2 regions of the Cytobacillus sp. Hz8 genome follow, and region 2 is predicted to be linked to the other one. Evidence: riboswitches for the same ligand, from Rfam matches in the RefSeq annotation. Region 2 holds a riboswitch; the other holds the start of a gene.

Region 1 (6,636 bases), on a different contig from region 2:
CCTCCCAGCCATCCAGATATCAAGCCATAGGCTACGCCAATTGTTAAGTCTAAAAATGCTGCAAAAAGGGCAATCAATAATGAGACTCTAGTACCAAAAAGCAATCTTGAAAGCAAATCTCTCCCAAACTTATCCGTACCTAGAAAATAATAAACTTCAGAAGGCACTTGCTTTTGTTTATATACATCTACCCACTCTGCACCCTGTTTTGCATAACCATTTAATCCATTAATATGAATTCCCGGAATTTTGGGTGGCAGAAATGAATGCCTCACCTCTTGGGCATTTGGATCGTGTGGTGTGAGCCAGATTGATCCAATAGAAACAAACAGAATAATCAGTAATAACACAAAAGAAGCAACAGCTCCTTTGTTTTTCTTTAATCTTCTCCAACTATCTTGATAAAAATTTACGGACTCAACTTGCATTTCTTCGCTACTATACTTTTCATTAGACCGAAAAGGTTTGAAATATTCATCTGGAATATCTTCAATATGACTTACCCGTTCACTCATCCTTTATCCCCCCTACTCAAGCGCATTCTCGGATCAATCAATATATAAAGAATATCGACAATCAAAATCACGACAACCAGTAAAGTTGAATAAAGGATTGTAACACCCATGATGGTATAGTAGTCATTTGAAAGAATAGACTTTACAAACTGCTCGCCAATACCAGGAACGGCAAAGATTTGTTCTATAACTAAAGAACCGACTAGCAAAGTTGCGACCATAGGACCGATTACAGTGATAAAAGGAATAATGGCATTACGTAATCCATGTCTGACGGCAATCTCCCATTCTCCTATACCCGTTGAACGTGCTAATTCAATATAATCGCTATGTAAGACCTCAATCATCTCAGTTCGGACAAACCTGGCCGCATCCGCCATAGGGGCAAACGAAAGAGCAATTGTTGGAAGGATTGTTGAATAGAATCCATTGTTCCATAATCCTATCGGCAGCCATTTCAAATAAATAGCAAAGAGCAGTTGAAGAATAACCGCAAAAACGAAGTTAGGAACAGATCGTCCTAGTATAGCTATTATGGAAGAAGAAGTATCGATCCATGTATTCTGAAACTTCGCTGAAATAATTCCTAAAATAATACCAATCAAGCTTCCTAGAATTAAAGCCTGTATGCCAAGTTGAACAGAAGGCCAGACTCTTGTTGATATGATTTTGTTTACTGGCTGGTCTCCAAATTGAAATGAAATGCCTAAGTCACCCCTAACCAACCCCTTAATATAGTATAAATACTGTTCCGCTACCGGTTTATCTAAACCATATCGTTGATTCAAAACCTCTCTTTGAGCAGCCGTTATTTTTTCTTCATTTCCATACGGTGAACCTGGCAACTTCTGCATTAAAACAAAAGTAATAGTGCTAATCAATAATAATGTAATAAGAATATATACAATTCTTTTCAATATAAACTGCAGGAGATTGATCAATTTAAAACCTTCCTTCAAACAACATCAAGAAAAAAGGAGGGGAGAATTCGATCCCCTCCCTTTTTAAAGATAAACTTCAAAAACTATTGTTTTATAATATACGCATGTGTGATATCAATCGGAGCCCCAAGATTATGTGTCACGATTCCTTTAACTTTCGGATTAACCAAATAGTTTTCTGCTCCTTGAGTTAACGGTATAACGACTTGCTTATCTAATAAATATTCTTGTGCTTTCACAAGATCTTTCCAACGTTGCTCTGGATTTGTCAAGTCTGTAGTCTTAATCTTAGTAATCTGCTGATCATATTCAGAATCGTTAAACTTGGCATGATTATGTTCAAAGGTTGAGAAAAACTGATTTAAGTAGCTGACTGGGTCAAAATCTCCTGTCCAGCCTCCTAGTGCTAAATCAAATTTATAAGTCATCATTTTCTCGAAACGCACCTTTGCAGGAACATTACTCAAGTTAATGGTAACGCCTGGCAATGCCGTTTCTATTTGACTTTGTAAATATTCACCGATAGTCTTAGAATCACCATCATCAGAGGTTATTAATGTAAATGAAACTTTATCTACACCAAGCTCTTCTTTTGCTTTTTCCCATAATTTTTTCGCTTGATCCGTATCGTGCTTCACTAATTCTCCAGCTGCATCTGCAAAATCTTCTTCATTTTTCGGGTCCTTTGCCATCCCCTTTGGAATAGCCCCAGTTGCTGCACGAGAACCATCAGCTAATACATTCTTGACCAATTCATTTCGATCAATGGATAAACTTAATGCCTTACGCAGATTCTCATTTTGCAGGTTTTTATTTGAACTGGTTCCTAATTCAAGGTTTGTTGCGCGAAGTGCTAAAATATTTATATATCCCGGGTCATCTTTGAATTGTTTAATAAAGTCACCAGATAATGTAACACCATCAATTGTCCCAGCCTGATACAGATTAATTCCAGTAGCCGTTTCTTTTACAACTTGCACATTAATTTGCTTGAGAGAGATGTTATCTTTATCCCAATAATATTTGTTCTTCTTATACTTCCAACTTAATCCGGTACCATCCCAATCTGACAATACGAGCGGACCATTGCTTAAAGTATCTTCACTGCTTTTACCGTATTTATCACCTTTCTCCGTTACAAACTTCTCATTTTGAGGAAAAAGGTTCGTAGAGGAAAGTGTCTCTTTAAAATATACATCGGAATATTCCAAATCAATTTGCAACTGCGTATCGGATAGTGCCTTAATCCCTAATTTACTTTTATCTATTTTTCCTTCATTAATGGCTTGAGCATTTTTTATATTAAAATAAGTGCTGGCATTTTGTGCAGCGGTTTTAGGATCAAACAAGCGCTGCCATGCATAAACAAAATCTTTTGCCGTCAATGGATCACCATTTGACCATTTCAAATCTTTTTTAATATTAATAATATATTGTGTTTTCTCCTTGTTCGTTGCTTTAGGTTCACCGTCAGCAATAGCTGGAACAGCCTCATTTTTCCCGTTAATTTTATACAATCCTTCAGCAAAAATATTAATTTGCTCTGCACTTGCAGTATCATATTCCTTTACGGAGTCTGCTGTTGGTATTTCTGTTGGTGCAACCCAATTTAACACTTGATTATCGGCTAATTGCTCACCTGACTTTCCACTTGCCTTTTCGCCTGAGGAATTATTGCTTCCATTCGTATTAGCAGAGCAACCTACTAACGATGTAATCACAAATAATGATCCAATCAATATACTTAATTTTCTTTTAATTTTTTGCATCTTTTTTACTCCTATCTTTCTCTAAAATTAAATTATTTAGTAAATAATTCCTTTCACTGAAACACACTTACTAGCAATTAGTTTTTTCTTTTCAATCAACTATCCTTTTGAAGACAGCAACACAAATTTCTGTATTGGATGCCATATTTCATTATGTAAGTTCCTCCTATTTCTAAATTTTGTAACGTTTGAGCTCTTGTTGAAAATGTATTGTACTATCTATTGACCTGTTAAAGCTTCAAAATCAGTTTTAGTAAGCCAATAGGAATAGTCGGATTTATGATACTCTATGAAACAAATTAATTATGGCTTCACAAAACAAGACAACTAGTATATGATTTTTTTATTTCTAAAAGATATCGAACAAGCATAATTCAATACTTTGATACAAGACCAATCCAGTCTATAATTTTTTAACTTCATTTTTTCGGGTAAAAGATTCCCTGTTTATCACTAAACCCAATGTATAGAACCCACACCGATATGCGGATGCAAATTTGCTTGAAATGATTCATACTCATGTTCTAAATCAGGAAGAGGTAATTCATACAGACTCTTATCACCATTTTTATAGAATTCAAAAGTAGTAAGTATATTTATTAATTCTTTGCGCCGCTTTTCAAGATTTTTACAAGGATAGTTACTCATTTCATTCACTCCCTTTATTTGATAAAAAATAAAAATCCTATTCTTAAAGATAAGAATAGGATTGACTCAGTAACATGTCACCCTAACTCATCTTCCAAGCATAATGCTTGTTGGAATTAGCACAGTGTTCTTAAAAGAACCTGTTGCTGAGGTATCAAAGGGCCATTCCCTCCACCTCTCTTGATAAGTTGGATATATCAAAGAATATTTAAATTTTATTTTAGCTTTATGTATAAAATAAACCTACTATTCCGATTTGTCAACCATTATTTAGAGGAAAAAAAACTTCACTTTTAAAAACCTGAAAATCATCAGGCAGCAACACAACTTATGTGCTACTGCCTAATGATTTTCAGGTCTAGTTCAATTTAACAAATTCGCGGCAGCATCATTCCAGAAAGTCTATGCAGCTTTCTCGTACTGCCAAGTCCCGTTTTTAAATGAAGCGTTCCTTTCTCTTTGCCTGTTATATGACCGATGACTTTAGCATTTTGTCCAAGCTCGTGCTGTTTTAGTAGCTGAAGAACCTGTGCTTCTTGCTCTTTTTTCACAATGAAAATAACTTTTCCCTCATTTGCAAGATAAAGTGGATCGAATCCAAGGATATCACAGGCACCTTTTACTTCGCTTCGAATTGGGATTTCTTCATTTTCTATTTCCATGGAGATTCCAAAATCCTCTGCGATTTCTACAAGCGTCGTTGCGAGACCGCCTCGTGTAGGATCCCGCATGATTCGAATCCCATCAACCGAATCTATCACACTAGCAATCAACCCATTCAGCGCCGCACAATCACTCTGCAGTTCCGTCTTAATTCCAAGCTCTCCCCGTGCACCTAAAATCGCAATGCCATGGTCACCGATTGTGCCATTAACAATAATGGAGTCTCCTTCATCCATTAATTCCGGTTGGACAGGATGTGTAGGATGAATAAAGCCGATTCCGGTAGTGTTGATGTAAAGCCCATCAATACTTCCTCGTTCTACCACCTTTGTGTCGCCTGCCACAATTTGGACCTGAGCTTTTTGTGCCTCTTCTGCCATTGAATGAACAATTTCCTTCAGTTCTTTCACCTTGAAGCCCTCTTCAATAATAAAACCCGCTGTTAAATATTGCGGAATCATTCCACTTACAGCCAGGTCATTAACCGTCCCAGCAATAGCAAGTTTTCCGATGTTTCCACCAGGGAAAAAGATTGGTTTTACCACGAAGCTATCCGTCGTCACAGCCATTTTTACAGAGGGAGATGGAAAGACAGCTGCATCAAAGCGAGCAAATTCATTATGCCCAAACGCCTTAACAAATACATCTTGTATTAAATTATGTGCCAGCTCTCCTCCATCACCATGAGCTAAGCTAATTCTCTCATCCTTCATTAACTAATCCTCCCTCAAGTACTGGTAATGAGCTGAACATGTGCCTTCTGTAGAAACCATGCAAGGCCCAATTGGTTTGACTGGTGTACAAGCCTTCCCAAATAAAGGACATTCCTCCGGTGAAATAAGCCCTCTAATGATTTCTCCGCAGCGACATTTTGTTTTGCGCGGCTCTCCTACTGTGATATGAAAACGATTCTTTGCATTCCATTCTGCAAATTCTTCTTTCATATTCATGCCGCTTTTTGGAATGACACCGATTCCTCTCCAAGCCTCATCCACCGGCTCAAAATATTGATTGATTAAAGCCTGAGCTGCCTTATTCCCCTCATCACTCACAACAAAAGAATAATCATTTTCTATTTCAGCTCGTCCATCTAATAATTGGGCAATTAATTTATAGATTCCACCTAGTAATTCAACGGGTTCAAACCCGGTAATGACACCAGGAATTTGATATTCATCTACTAAATATTGATAGTTCTTTTTTCCAAGGATAATCGAAACATGCCCCGGAAGAATAAAGCCGTCGATTTTAACCTCTTTGGATTCTAAAAGAGTTCTCAAGATGGGCTCCACGAGCTTTGTCGTCATCCACATAGAGAAATTTTTCACATTGCGCTCTATTGCCGTCTTTAGAGCAACCCCCAAAACGGGAATCGTTGTTTCAAAGCCGATACCGAGGAAAATAACCTCTTTATCTGGGTTTTCTTCCGCAATTTTTACCGCATCAGGTGGGGAATAGACAATGCGGATATCCTTTCCCTCCGTCTTCGCCTCTAACAAACTAAATTCTGTCCCAGGAACACGAATCATATCACCAAAGGTGCAAATGATTCGGTTCTCTCCGTCCGCTAGCTTAATCATCGCATCAATTGATTTTTGATCCGTTACACAGACAGGGCACCCTGGACCTGAAATCAACTGCACATATTCCTTTAAAGCCTTTTTTACACCGGTTTCGGCTAATGCCATTGTATGTGAACCGCATACTTCCATAAAAATAGGCCGTCTACCGTGTGCCTGAATAAAGCTCTCGGCAGATTCTTTTACTTTTACTAAAAGCTTGCGGCTTAATTTCGAATTTGAAAATTCATTCAGGAGTTCTTGCATCGACAAGCTTCCTCCATTCTTCAATACTTAAAATCGCATTCTCTTCATCAATTGTAGACATCGCCTGTCCTGCATGAACGATAACATAATCATCCACTTCAACCTCAGGCACAAAGATTATGCCAACTGTCATCGTTGATCCCATTACGTCTACTACAGCTGTAAATTCTTGTTTTTCAATAACTTTTGCTGGAACTCCAACACACATTCTCTATCCCCCCGATACCTCAATTTCTTTGATAACATTTTTCTATTTTTTATTAGCAGCCACAAT
Region 2 (11,320 bases):
ACAAGCTCAGTAAATGGAAGACTGCCTCCAAGCTTACACAGCTTTAAATAATCCTCCCAAGCTTCCGCTTGATTTTTTCGTGATTTTACCCAAAATTGAAAGGCACAAATTTGCGCTAGTGTATAGTCAATATAATAGAAGGGATCATTATATATATGACCCTGTTTTTGCCAAAATCCACCGTTTTCTAAATAAGTAAAACCATCATAATCTTTGTATGGTTCATATTTCTGTTCAATTTCTCTCCACGCATTTTTTCGTTCCTGTGGTGTTGCTTTTGGATGTTCATATACCCAATGTTGAAACTCATCCACAGATACCCCATATGGTAAGAATAGAAGGGCAGAACTTAAATGAGCAAATCGATATTTATCAGCTTCATCTTTGAAAAATAGCTCCATCCAAGGCCACGTAAAAAACTCCATACTCATGGAATGAATTTCACATGCCTCATATGTTGGCCAATAATACTCAGGAATATCAAAGAAACGGCTGGAATAAACTTGAAATGCATGCCCTGCCTCATGGGTTAAAACATCAATATCCCCTGAGGTTCCATTAAAATTGGAAAAGATATAAGGAGCTTTGTAATCCTCAATAAAAGTACAATAGCCTCCCCCGGCTTTCCCTTTCTTGGCAACGAGATCCATTAAGTGATTTTCACGCATAAAGCCAAAGAACTCGCCTGTTTCCTTCGAAAGCTCATTATACATTTCTTGACCATTTTCAATGATCCACTCATGTGTCCCCTTTGGAGTAGCATTACCTGATTTGAAATTGAAATCCTCATCATAATATTTTAATTTTTCTACCCCAATTCTTTCAGCCTGAAGTTTACGAAGCTTTGACGCGATAGGAACAATATATTCTTTCACCTGTTCTCGAAAATTTTTAACCATTTCGGCATTGTAGTCAGTCCGATACAAACGGTAATAGGCTAAAGGAATAAAATTTTCATTACCAAGCCTTTGTGCAATTTCTGTTCTGACTTTAACAAGATCATCATAGATTCGATCTAATTCCTCTTCATGCTTTGCAAAGAACCCGAAACGTGCTTCACTTGCTTTCTTCCGAATAGCTCTATCCTTATCTTGAATAAAGGGTCCAAGCTGTGCTAATGTTCGCTCCTCCCCTTCAAAAGGGATCTTAGCTGAAGCAATTAATTTCGTATACTCAGTAGATAATTTATTTTCCTTTTGCAATAAGGGTACAATCTCTGGAGCAAAAACTTTTAACTGTGCTTCTGCAAGAGAAAATAATTGTTTACCAAATTTATCTTCCAACTCAACGCGAAATTTTGATGAGACTAAAGCGTGATAAAATCTAGTTTCCAGCCCTTCTATTTCCGGCTGTATTTCATCCATATAATCTTGCTCTTCTTTATAAAAATCATCATTCGTATCAATGGAATGACGAATGCTTACTAAATTCATCATTGTACTTAATTCGTTTCTAATTTGATTAATTTGCTTCATTCCTTCAATTTGTGCATCAATTGTTGAAGCATTTTCAAATGTTTGCAAAGCTGCATTGAATCTTTTTTCCACTTCAGCTAAAACAGGTCTTTGGTATTGATATTCTTCAAATGTCATCTAGTAATCCCTCCATAACTTAAACTTGTGATAATCCGAGCTTTTTAAGAAGATCAATTAATACATCCTTTTCTTCCACTGACAAATTTGACATTATTTCATGAATTTTCGATTCATGGTCGGGAAAAACGCCTTCAATAAATTTCTTTCCTTCCTCACTAATTTGTGCATAGGTCACACGACGGTCATTAGGACAGGCTACCCGATTTAATAAACCCTTTTGCTCAAGTTTATCAACGACATAGGTAATACTTCCACTTGCTAATAAAATCTTTCCCCCAATCTGCTGCAGAGGTTGCTCCCCTTTATGATACAACAATTCGAGGACCGCAAATTCTGTGGGATTAACCCCATACGATTGAATAAGCTTATTGACATTTTCGTTTACCGCACGATATGCCCGAGATAGAACAATAAATAATTTTAATGATTGATTAATTTCATTAGAGCTCATAATATCAAATCCTTTTTCCCAATTGTTCGTTCAATGGTTATTCTATTCCTTCATTATAATGGATTGCCAAACAATGTCTAGATTGAAAGGGCAGATGTAGACTACCCGCTATTGTTAAATAAAATGAGGACCACCAAAAGAGATTTCCTTTGAAATTGTTCGTTACTCTTTGGTAGTGAAATATTTGTCATGATAGTGTTATAATGATTCAATATCGATTATGATGGAGCATAGCATATGAAAATAATAAATCGTACCTTTGTTTTTTATTTACTTTTGGTTATTTTACCCTCTACTATTTGTAGCCTTTTTTATATAAATTTTAAACAAGAAAAGGATTATGAAATTCGAAAAGACCATGCGAAGTGGATTGCTTCCATTCATGAAACTCATTGGGACCAATTGGTCAGCGAAACGGTAACAACGCTAAAAATGCTTTCCTTGGCTTCAGAATCAACCATTCAGAAACCGGAACAAATGAAGCCCCTTCTAGTTAGGACGCAACAATCAGATCCTAGATTTGGGTCCATCTTAATGCTTGATTCTAAAGGAAGAATTATTACGGGGTCTGACCCGACACTAATCACAAATAAACAAGCAACAAAATCTTACATCCGTGATTGTGTTCAATCAAAGGATATCATTATTTCCAATGAAGAAGAATCCTTACCCAATGGACAGAAGGTCATCGGAATTGCTAATCCAGTGACAGACAAAAAAAATCAGTTACAATATATTTTTATTGCTCAACTAAGAGTAGACTATGTCTTAAACGTGATGCGGGTGCTTACGCCTGATTCGAAATTAGTCATAACCAACCCAAATGATCGTATTATGATGAAATTTAATGTAAAGGATGGCATATTACACCATAATAAGAACTGGTTAACAGTTCCCATCGATCGTCTTCCATGGAATATTAATATTAAAATTGCAGAACAAAATAGCAAGAAATTCTTTTTGGGATCTATCATTGCCATAAGTACTATTCTCATTCTTTTTAATATACTCTTCCTACTTGGAAAATACTTCTTGCTGCGTAGACAAGCTGAAAAAGAAAAAAAACAAAATGAAATTCATAAATTAGAACTAGTTGGGACACTTGCTGCAAGTACAGCACATGAAATAAGAAATCCATTAACTGGGATTAAAGGTTTAGTCCAATTATTAAATGAGAAATACAATAGCCCTGATGACCAATTCTACTTCACCATCATCCAAAATGAAATTGACCGAATTAATCAGATTGTGAGTGAATTTCTAATTCTTGGTAAGCCTACTGTTCAGAAACTAGAAAATATTGATATCAGAGAAATTATTGGGGAATTAACCCCGCTTATTTCCTCAGAAGCGAACCTTTATCATATTAGCTGGACATGTCATATGCCTGAAACTCCGCTGCAAGTTAAATGTTCTAGAGATCAAATGAAGCAAGTTCTACTTAACATTACAAAAAATGCTTTTGAATCCATGAAAAATGGTGGCAAACTGACCATTCATCTCGCTGCCGCAAAAAATCTTTGCAAAATCTCGATTATTGATACCGGTGTTGGAATCCCAAAGGAAGAACTTGATAAGATATTCCTCCCTTTTTATACATCGAAAGAATCTGGAACCGGATTGGGACTTGTGGTTTGCAAGAGAATTCTTCATGAATTTGGCGGAGATATTTTCCTATATAGCAAAGTAAATGAAGGAACAAAGATTGAAATCATTTTACCTCTAGTGAATTGGATTGAGTTCAGTGAGAATATTCGTCTATAGACTTATCTGAGCTCTGCTCTCTATAGCAAAATTGCAGGATTGAAATTAAAAGCATCCTAACACGAATTCGTATTCTTTACAATTAAATCGTGAACAAGGGTGCTTTTTTTAAGCAATTGAACCTATTTCTCCCATTCTATAAAAAAATGATGATTTTTATAAAAATTGGATTTATTTAGAGTTATAATAATTCTTATCTTTTCCTTTTAATATTTCAGGTTACGAAATATTAACAACATTAATGATTAGGAGCGTATCGTTTATGAATCAAGTTGCAAAAATACAACAGCCACTTGCCAGCAAGACTGGTTCTACGGCATACCGGATTCTCCTGATAATGGGCTTTTGTCATTTACTAAATGACTCCCTCCAATCAGTAGTTCCAGCAATGTTTCCAATATTAGAAAAATCGATGCATCTTTCTTATACTCAATTAGGGATGATTGCCTTTTCCTTAAATATTGTTGCCTCCATATTGCAGCCTATTTTCGGAAGTATTACAGATCGAAAGCCTTTTCCATTTGCCTTGCCAATTGGATTGACCTTCACCCTTTTTGGAATATTTGGTCTTGCTTTCGCACCTAGATTTGAACTCATCCTTTTATCCGTAATTTTTATTGGTCTTGGATCAGCCGTGTTTCATCCGGAAGGCTCACGCGTTGCCTATTTAGGAGCGGGTAGCCGTCGCGGACTTGCTCAATCAATCTATCAAGTTGGAGGCAATACCGGTCAGGCATTAGCTCCTCTTATTACTGCTTTAATTCTCGTTCCACTAGGGCAAAAAGGAGCGGCATGGTTTACAATTGTTGCAGCAGCTGCTGTGGCACTTCTTTTTTATATTGCAAACTGGTATAGTAATAGACTTCAACTCTTGCCAGTAAAAAAGAAAGAAAATAAAGGTGCTAAACCTACTAAGGCATTATCCAAATCTATTTATTTTGCCTTAATCTTAATATTATTCCTTATTTTTGCTCGCTCCTGGTATATTTCAGGGATTACTAATTACTATGCGTTTTATGTCATTGACAAATATTCACTATCGATTAAGGCATCACAAATCCTGTTATTTGCCTTTTTAGTCTCAGGTGCAGTCGGGACTTTCTTCGGAGGTCCATTAGCAGACCGCTTTGGTCGCAAAAACATTATCTTTCTATCTTTAATTGGCGCAGCGCCATTTTCGATCTTAATCCCTTTTATGCCATTAAGTATTGCGATTATCATGCTCGTTGTCACTGGCTTTATTTTGATGCTTAGCTTCTCTGTTACCGTTGTATACGCCCAGGAGCTTGTACCGGGAAAAATTGGCACGATGGCAGGTCTTACAGTTGGACTTGCTTTTGGTATGGGTGCCATCGGATCTGTTGGTCTCGGTAGCTTAGCAGACACCATTGGTCTTACTAAAACGATTATTATGACTGGATTTTTACCATTACTTGGACTCACGACAATGTTTTTACCATCTGATCAAAAGCTAAAGGAATGGAATAGCTAATGAAAAAAAATGCTTAAACAATTTACATTTTGTAAAATTGTTTAAGCATTTTTTTCCACTTTTCGCAAATAATCCGCCTAAGGAATTACAGAAAGATATCTAAATGATTATCTCTCTTGTAAATCCATCCAAAATCCTTTTTCTCACAAACGATCATTTAAATGCACATCTTTGGACAAACAAACATCATTTGCCTCATAGAAATATTCACTTCATTATCATAAATTTCTCCTTGAAAATTCCGCTGATATTCTAAAATAAGTTGATCCAATTCTTGACTATATTTTAAAGTATCATCACTTGTAAACCCGCTTTTTTCTGCCGAAATGATCATTTTTTCTCTCTTTATTTTAATTTGCTTGAGTATTTCATTGCTTGTTTGATACACCTTTTCTTCCTCCCAAACTTGCCAATTCCTTATCCACAACAAGCATTATGACAAGAATTTCTAGCAATGTAAATAGATTCGCAAAATTAGACAAAATATTTCAAAAGTTTTTCCAATCGACACTAATCTATATACGAAAATACCTACAATTATGACATAGATTTCAGATATCATTCGACTCTCTTCGTAGATTTAATAGACACATGGTCGCAGAATTTGATGAGAAAGTAAAAACTATGGTCATTGTTCATTTGTTTATTTTCCAATCTTTTTCTCGGGCATTTTCATTTTTGCTCATTTGTCATTCGCAAAGATTTAATTCTATATAAATCAATTTTCAGAAATTTTTCAAAAGAAAAAACTGTCACTAAATAATGTCGATGACAACTTTTTAGCAACAGTTTCTTTTTCCATAATTCTATATATTAAGCATTCACTTGATTTTTTTCGTAAATAGGCACCCAGCCTTCTGTTGTGACAAAAATGCGTATTGCAACTACCTTTCGATCCTCCTGAAGAGTAAAATAATGACGTATGTTTTCAGGAACAGAGATTAAATCACCAGGGTTTAGGAACACCTCAAAAAATTCACCGCCTTGACCTTGGATAATGAAGACCCCATGACCGCTGACGATAAAACGAACTTCATCATCTGTATGATGATGCTCTTGTTGGAAACTTTCAAGTAGCTGCTCTATATTTGGAGTATGCTCCGATAGTGAGATAACATCTTGTGCCTTATAACCTCTTCGATCAGAAATTTCCTTAATTTCTTTGCTGAATAATTCTAGTATTTCTTCTTTTTCTACTTCCTTTAATAAATAATTCTCTTGTAAATGAGCAGGTAGTTTACTAATATCCCATTTTTCATAAATCACTTGTTGCTTTTCAAGGAAAGCAATAACATCTTCCTCATTTTTAATTTCTTTTTTTGAATCTTGCAAAACAATATAAGCCATATGATCATTCCCCTTTTCGTTTATTATGAAAGTAGGATGTGAAATTACCCTACTTGATTCTAAGAGTTTAACCCGGTTTTCAACCTGTTTGCCTTCAATTGAAGCAGATTTAAATGATAGCAAAATAGGAACTCAGAAGCTTCCAATATCTTTTTCGCTTCAAATGCATCCTTTCCCCAAACTGTGATTCCATGATTTCTAATAAGGATGGCACCTGCATTTTCGTGAATATGTTGCGAAAAAACTTTGGCTAGAGATGGAATATCAGCATGATTATGAATGATTGGAATTTCAAGCTCTGCATCCTCTTCCCATTTCCCAAATGCCTTGATTAACTCTTGCCCTTTAAAACCAACTACACCCATATCGCCATAGAGCTCTGAAATCACATTATTTTCTATCGTATGGACATGGAGGCAGCAGCCTGCATTTGTAAGCCGATATATTTCAACATGTAATAACGTTTCAGCAGATGGCTTTAAATGAGTTTCTTGAACGGGTTTTCCCCATTCATCCACTAATAAGAAATCATTTTTCGTTCGTTTCCGTTTATCTAATCCACTGGCCGTGACAAGAAATTGGATGGGGAAATCACTCGTCTTGATTGAAAGATTTCCACTTGTACCGAAAAACCAATCGCGAGCAGCTAGCTCTTCCTTGACATCTGCTAATTCACTCCATTTTTCTTCTATCACGCTCATCGGACCACCTCCAATTTAGTTCGAATTTCTTTCATACAATCATAAAAACTTGTAAATGGACGATGAGGAATATCGAATTCTTGACATTTTTCTAACAAAAAATCTCTAGCTAATACAAAATCAGCTTGAATTGCTGCTTGCAAATCGGTGATGGAGTCGCCAATCACTATTTTGTATAATTCATCCCCATCAAGCGCCCGAATGATCGAGGGCTTACAACATCCACAATCATGATCACAATTAGAATCACAGCTATGGGGCCATAGAATCTCAATCGATTCTTTACTAAAATCAGATCCATTGCAAAAGATATCCGCAATAGGTACAAAGGGTTCTAAAATAGGGTGTACAAAAAAATCAATTCCTCCACTTACAATATACAGTGGGATCCTTTCCTGTTTTAAAAAATCAATAAAGTCTGCAAACCCGGCGCGAATTTTAGCGTTATGAAGAGCAAACTGAATAATTTCTTCCTTCATAGATGATGGCAATAATGAAAACATCAAACCAACACCCTCCCTCACAGAAATCTTTTGCGTGAGTATTGCATCTTTTAATTGAATCCAACCAGGTGGGTTAAAATATTTCATGATGGCAATGATATTATCTGTTTCCGTTACGGTTCCATCAAAATCACAAAAAACAGCTATTGATCTCATTTAGCTCATCACCTCCACACATCCCCATAAATCAATTGCTTTTTTTAGCTCTGGAAATTGGTCTGCGTTCGCCTGCAAGGATTCTCCTTTCAAGGTGAGTTGAATTGCTTGACGGAAAGCAATGCCCCCTCCCCGAGCCCCATCAGGATGACCATGAACTCCACCTCCTGCATTGATGACACAATCAATTCCAAAATCGCGAATGAGCAGGGGAACAAGTCCAGGATGAATTCCGGCTGAAGGTACAGGGAAGGAAGAAAGAAATTGATCCTCCTTCGTTAATTCCTTTCCAACACTTAGCGCCGTTTCTCTTTCCAATGCCACCGAACCATACGGGGAAGGGAATAAGGACAAATCTGCTCCTGCATATCTCAATAACTTACCAAGCAATAAGGAATGTGAGATTCCATATTTAGGCGAAGAAGTGAGCGCCCCACTTACAGCTGGATGAGCCATTAATGGGAGATTGATTTCAGAATCCACTCTAAGCTCCTGCAAAACGTCAATGCCATAAGCAAAAACATTGAATAACAGTAAATCTGCTCCAGCCTCCCTTGCCCTTCTCGCCCTTTCCTTCAACTCAAATGTTTTTCCAGTTAAATTCACAGCATAAAGAGTCCGATGTCCAGTAGTTTCATATACGTGATTAAGAACCTTTTTCCCTTCAACAATTCTTTTATAAAAAGGCGTTAAATCATTTTCAAATAATATTTCATCATCTTTAACTAAATCAACTTGACCTAAAGCCTGCTCCCTAAGCTGAGAGAGTAAATAATTCAAATCTCGACCAAGAACACCTTTGAAAATACTCATTAATAATGGTTGGGTTTCAACGCCAATCTTCTCACGAATTCCCTTTATCCCATAGCGTGGTCCAGGAAAAAAGGTTTTTAATTCATCACTGAATTGAAGGTCAACTAACTTGACTATTCCATCCAATGATAATTTTCCGAAAACAGTGGTAAGTATAGCCGGGAGATCCGGTGTAAAATTTACAATTGGATAAGCTATTTTAATTTTTGCTACCAAATGATGATTTTCGTCTTCACCAAGTCCTTCAGCTGAAACCACTCGACCTTTATGTTTGCGAAGTTGATCTTGATCAAGCTTCGGCAGATTTGTCCATGATCCTACGGTAAGACCTAAAGCAATTTCTTCTGCCTTTTTCTCTGGTTGATGCTTGGAATCATGAACAATATATGTAGCAATGATTTCACTCATTTTACTTCTTCCTTCCCCATGCAAAATCCAATTCCATCTTTTCACATATAAACAATGCAAATTAAACGAAAAAAACCTCTTCACATATGAAGAGGTTAGCACGATTCAAACTAACATCTCCTTATCTTCCAGCGATTGCTGCAAGAATTAGCACCGTGCTTAAAAGTTTTAAGTCGGTTGCCGGGCTTCATCGGGCTCGTCCCTCCACCTGCTCTTGATAAGAAAACGAAATTATCTTAAAAATGTTGATTATCAAAAAATAATTGAAATTAATTTGGATTATGTCAGTTTATTATGAAATTGTCAATCACTTTTTTTCAAAAATATTCAATGCTTTGATTCGGGAAACGGCCTCCCTTAAATGGCCTTCAGAGGTCAATAACCCAACACGTACATAACCTTCTCCATATTGACCAAATCCTATTCCAGGTGCTACAGCAACATAAGCCTTTTCTAATAATAAATCGGCAAATTGCTCAGAGGTATACCCAGATGGGATCTTTAACCAGGCAAAAAATGAACCCTTAGGTGCCAAAACATGCCATCCTATCGATTGAAGACCATCAATCAAAACATTTCTGCGCCGCTCATACATTACATTTAACTTTCGCACACATTCCTGATCCTCTGTTAAGGCCGCAATTGCAGCCTCTTGAATACCACCAAATAAACTGACATATATATGATCCTGAAGCAAATTAATCGCAGCAATCACACTTTCATTTCCAATCGCAAACCCTACACGCCATCCGGCCATATTATAAGTTTTCGATAGAGTATAAATCTCAATTCCAACTTCTTTTGCACCCTCTGTTTCTAAAAAACTAATAGGCTTTTCTCCATCAAACCCTATCGCCCCATAAGCAAAGTCATGAACTATACAAATTCCTTGCTTTCTAGCAAGTTCAACCGTTTCTTCAAAAAAGGCAGATGTCGCTACAGCTCCCGTTGGATTATTGGGATAGTTAAGAAACATAAGCTTCGCTTGTTGCAGTGTTTCTTCATCGATTTCCGTATAATCCGGTAAAAAATCATGCTCCTCTCGCAGAGGCATATATTCCATTTTCGCTTTTGCAAGTGCGACCCCTGACCAATAATCAGGATATCCCGGGTCCGGCACTAAAACCGTATCGCCAGGATTCAGCAGACATTGAGGAATTTCTACAAGACCTGCCTTTCCTCCAAAAAGAATGGCTACTTCCTTATCAGGATTCACTTCCACTTGATATTCTCGCATGTAAAATTCCGCCACTGCTCTTTTTAAAGATTGAAAGCCTTGAAACGGTGAATATTTATGATTAATAGGGTCATCTGCCGCTTTTTGCAGCCTTTTCACAATATGTTCTGGTGTTGGCTGGTCTGGATTCCCCTGTCCTAAATTAATCACATCATGTCCCTCTTGTAAAAAAAAGTTAACCTTACCTACAAGAGAAGCAAAAAATTGTTTTGGTAAATGGTTTAACAATTCAGATTGAGGAAATTTTGTCATTTCATCACCCACCATCTTTCTCTCTATTCTAAAAATTATGTATTGAAAAACTAGTCACAAATGATATAACTAAATTAATAAATTGTAAAGTATTTTTTATTCGAGGTGATTTGATTTTGACGATAAAAATAGCTTGTATTCAACTTGATATCGTATTTGGGGATCCGTCCCAAAATTATAAAAGGGCAGAAAAATTAATTGAAGAGGCAGCCCAACTTCAGCCTGACATAGTCGTTTTACCTGAATTATGGACCACAGGGTATGATTTAACGAGGTTGGATGAAATCAGTGATGAGGAAGCTACAACTACGCTACAATTTTTAAAGAAACAGGCAAAAAAGTTCGATGTTGCTTTTGTTGGAGGTTCAATCCCGAAAAAAACGGCAACCGGAGTCTTTAATACCCTCCTTGTTGTGGATCGAGCAGGAAATGAAGTGCATCAGTATAGTAAGCTCCATCTATTTCGACTAATGGATGAACATAAATTTTTAAAGAGCGGAAATTCTCATGGACTATTTGAATTAAACGGTGAAAAATTATCAGGATGTATCTGCTATGATATTCGGTTTCCAGAATGGATTCGCACTCATACAGTAAACGG

What was found. Region 2 has a riboswitch for S-adenosylmethionine ahead of mtnW (2,3-diketo-5-methylthiopentyl-1-phosphate enolase). Riboswitches for the same ligand answer to the same signal wherever they lie in the genome.
Region 1: it holds a riboswitch for S-adenosylmethionine, as region 2 does, so the genes downstream of both, ACE38V_RS10800 (Fur-regulated basic protein FbpA) here and mtnW (2,3-diketo-5-methylthiopentyl-1-phosphate enolase) in region 2, are expected to answer to the same signal.

What each region holds. Positions count from the first base shown of each region.
Region 1 is NZ_JBHKFI010000007.1:93,770-100,405, reverse strand. It holds gene ACE38V_RS10815 (ABC transporter permease) at 1-515, opposite strand, end outside; gene ACE38V_RS10810 (ABC transporter permease) at 512-1,456, opposite strand; gene ACE38V_RS10805 (peptide ABC transporter substrate-binding protein) at 1,540-3,225, opposite strand; gene ACE38V_RS10800 (Fur-regulated basic protein FbpA) at 3,679-3,873, opposite strand; SAM riboswitch class I at 3,958-4,063, opposite strand; gene hypE (hydrogenase expression/formation protein HypE) at 4,242-5,249, opposite strand; gene hypD (hydrogenase formation protein HypD) at 5,253-6,362, opposite strand; gene ACE38V_RS10785 (HypC/HybG/HupF family hydrogenase formation chaperone) at 6,343-6,570, opposite strand; gene hypF (carbamoyltransferase HypF) at 6,613-6,636, opposite strand, start outside.
Region 2 is NZ_JBHKFI010000001.1:525,360-536,679, reverse strand. It holds gene ACE38V_RS02640 (M3 family oligoendopeptidase) at 1-1,592, opposite strand, end outside; gene ACE38V_RS02635 (MarR family winged helix-turn-helix transcriptional regulator) at 1,612-2,046, opposite strand; gene ACE38V_RS02630 (ATP-binding protein) at 2,284-3,810, shown strand; gene ACE38V_RS02625 (MFS transporter) at 4,073-5,302, shown strand; gene ACE38V_RS02620 (Spo0E family sporulation regulatory protein-aspartic acid phosphatase) at 5,460-5,690, opposite strand; gene ACE38V_RS02615 (cupin domain-containing protein) at 6,116-6,649, opposite strand; gene ACE38V_RS02610 (methylthioribulose 1-phosphate dehydratase) at 6,709-7,350, opposite strand; gene ACE38V_RS02605 (2-hydroxy-3-keto-5-methylthiopentenyl-1-phosphate phosphatase) at 7,347-8,009, opposite strand; gene mtnW (2,3-diketo-5-methylthiopentyl-1-phosphate enolase) at 8,010-9,230, opposite strand; SAM riboswitch class I at 9,349-9,454, opposite strand; gene ACE38V_RS02595 (pyridoxal phosphate-dependent aminotransferase) at 9,538-10,719, opposite strand; gene ACE38V_RS02590 (carbon-nitrogen family hydrolase) at 10,830-11,320, shown strand, end outside.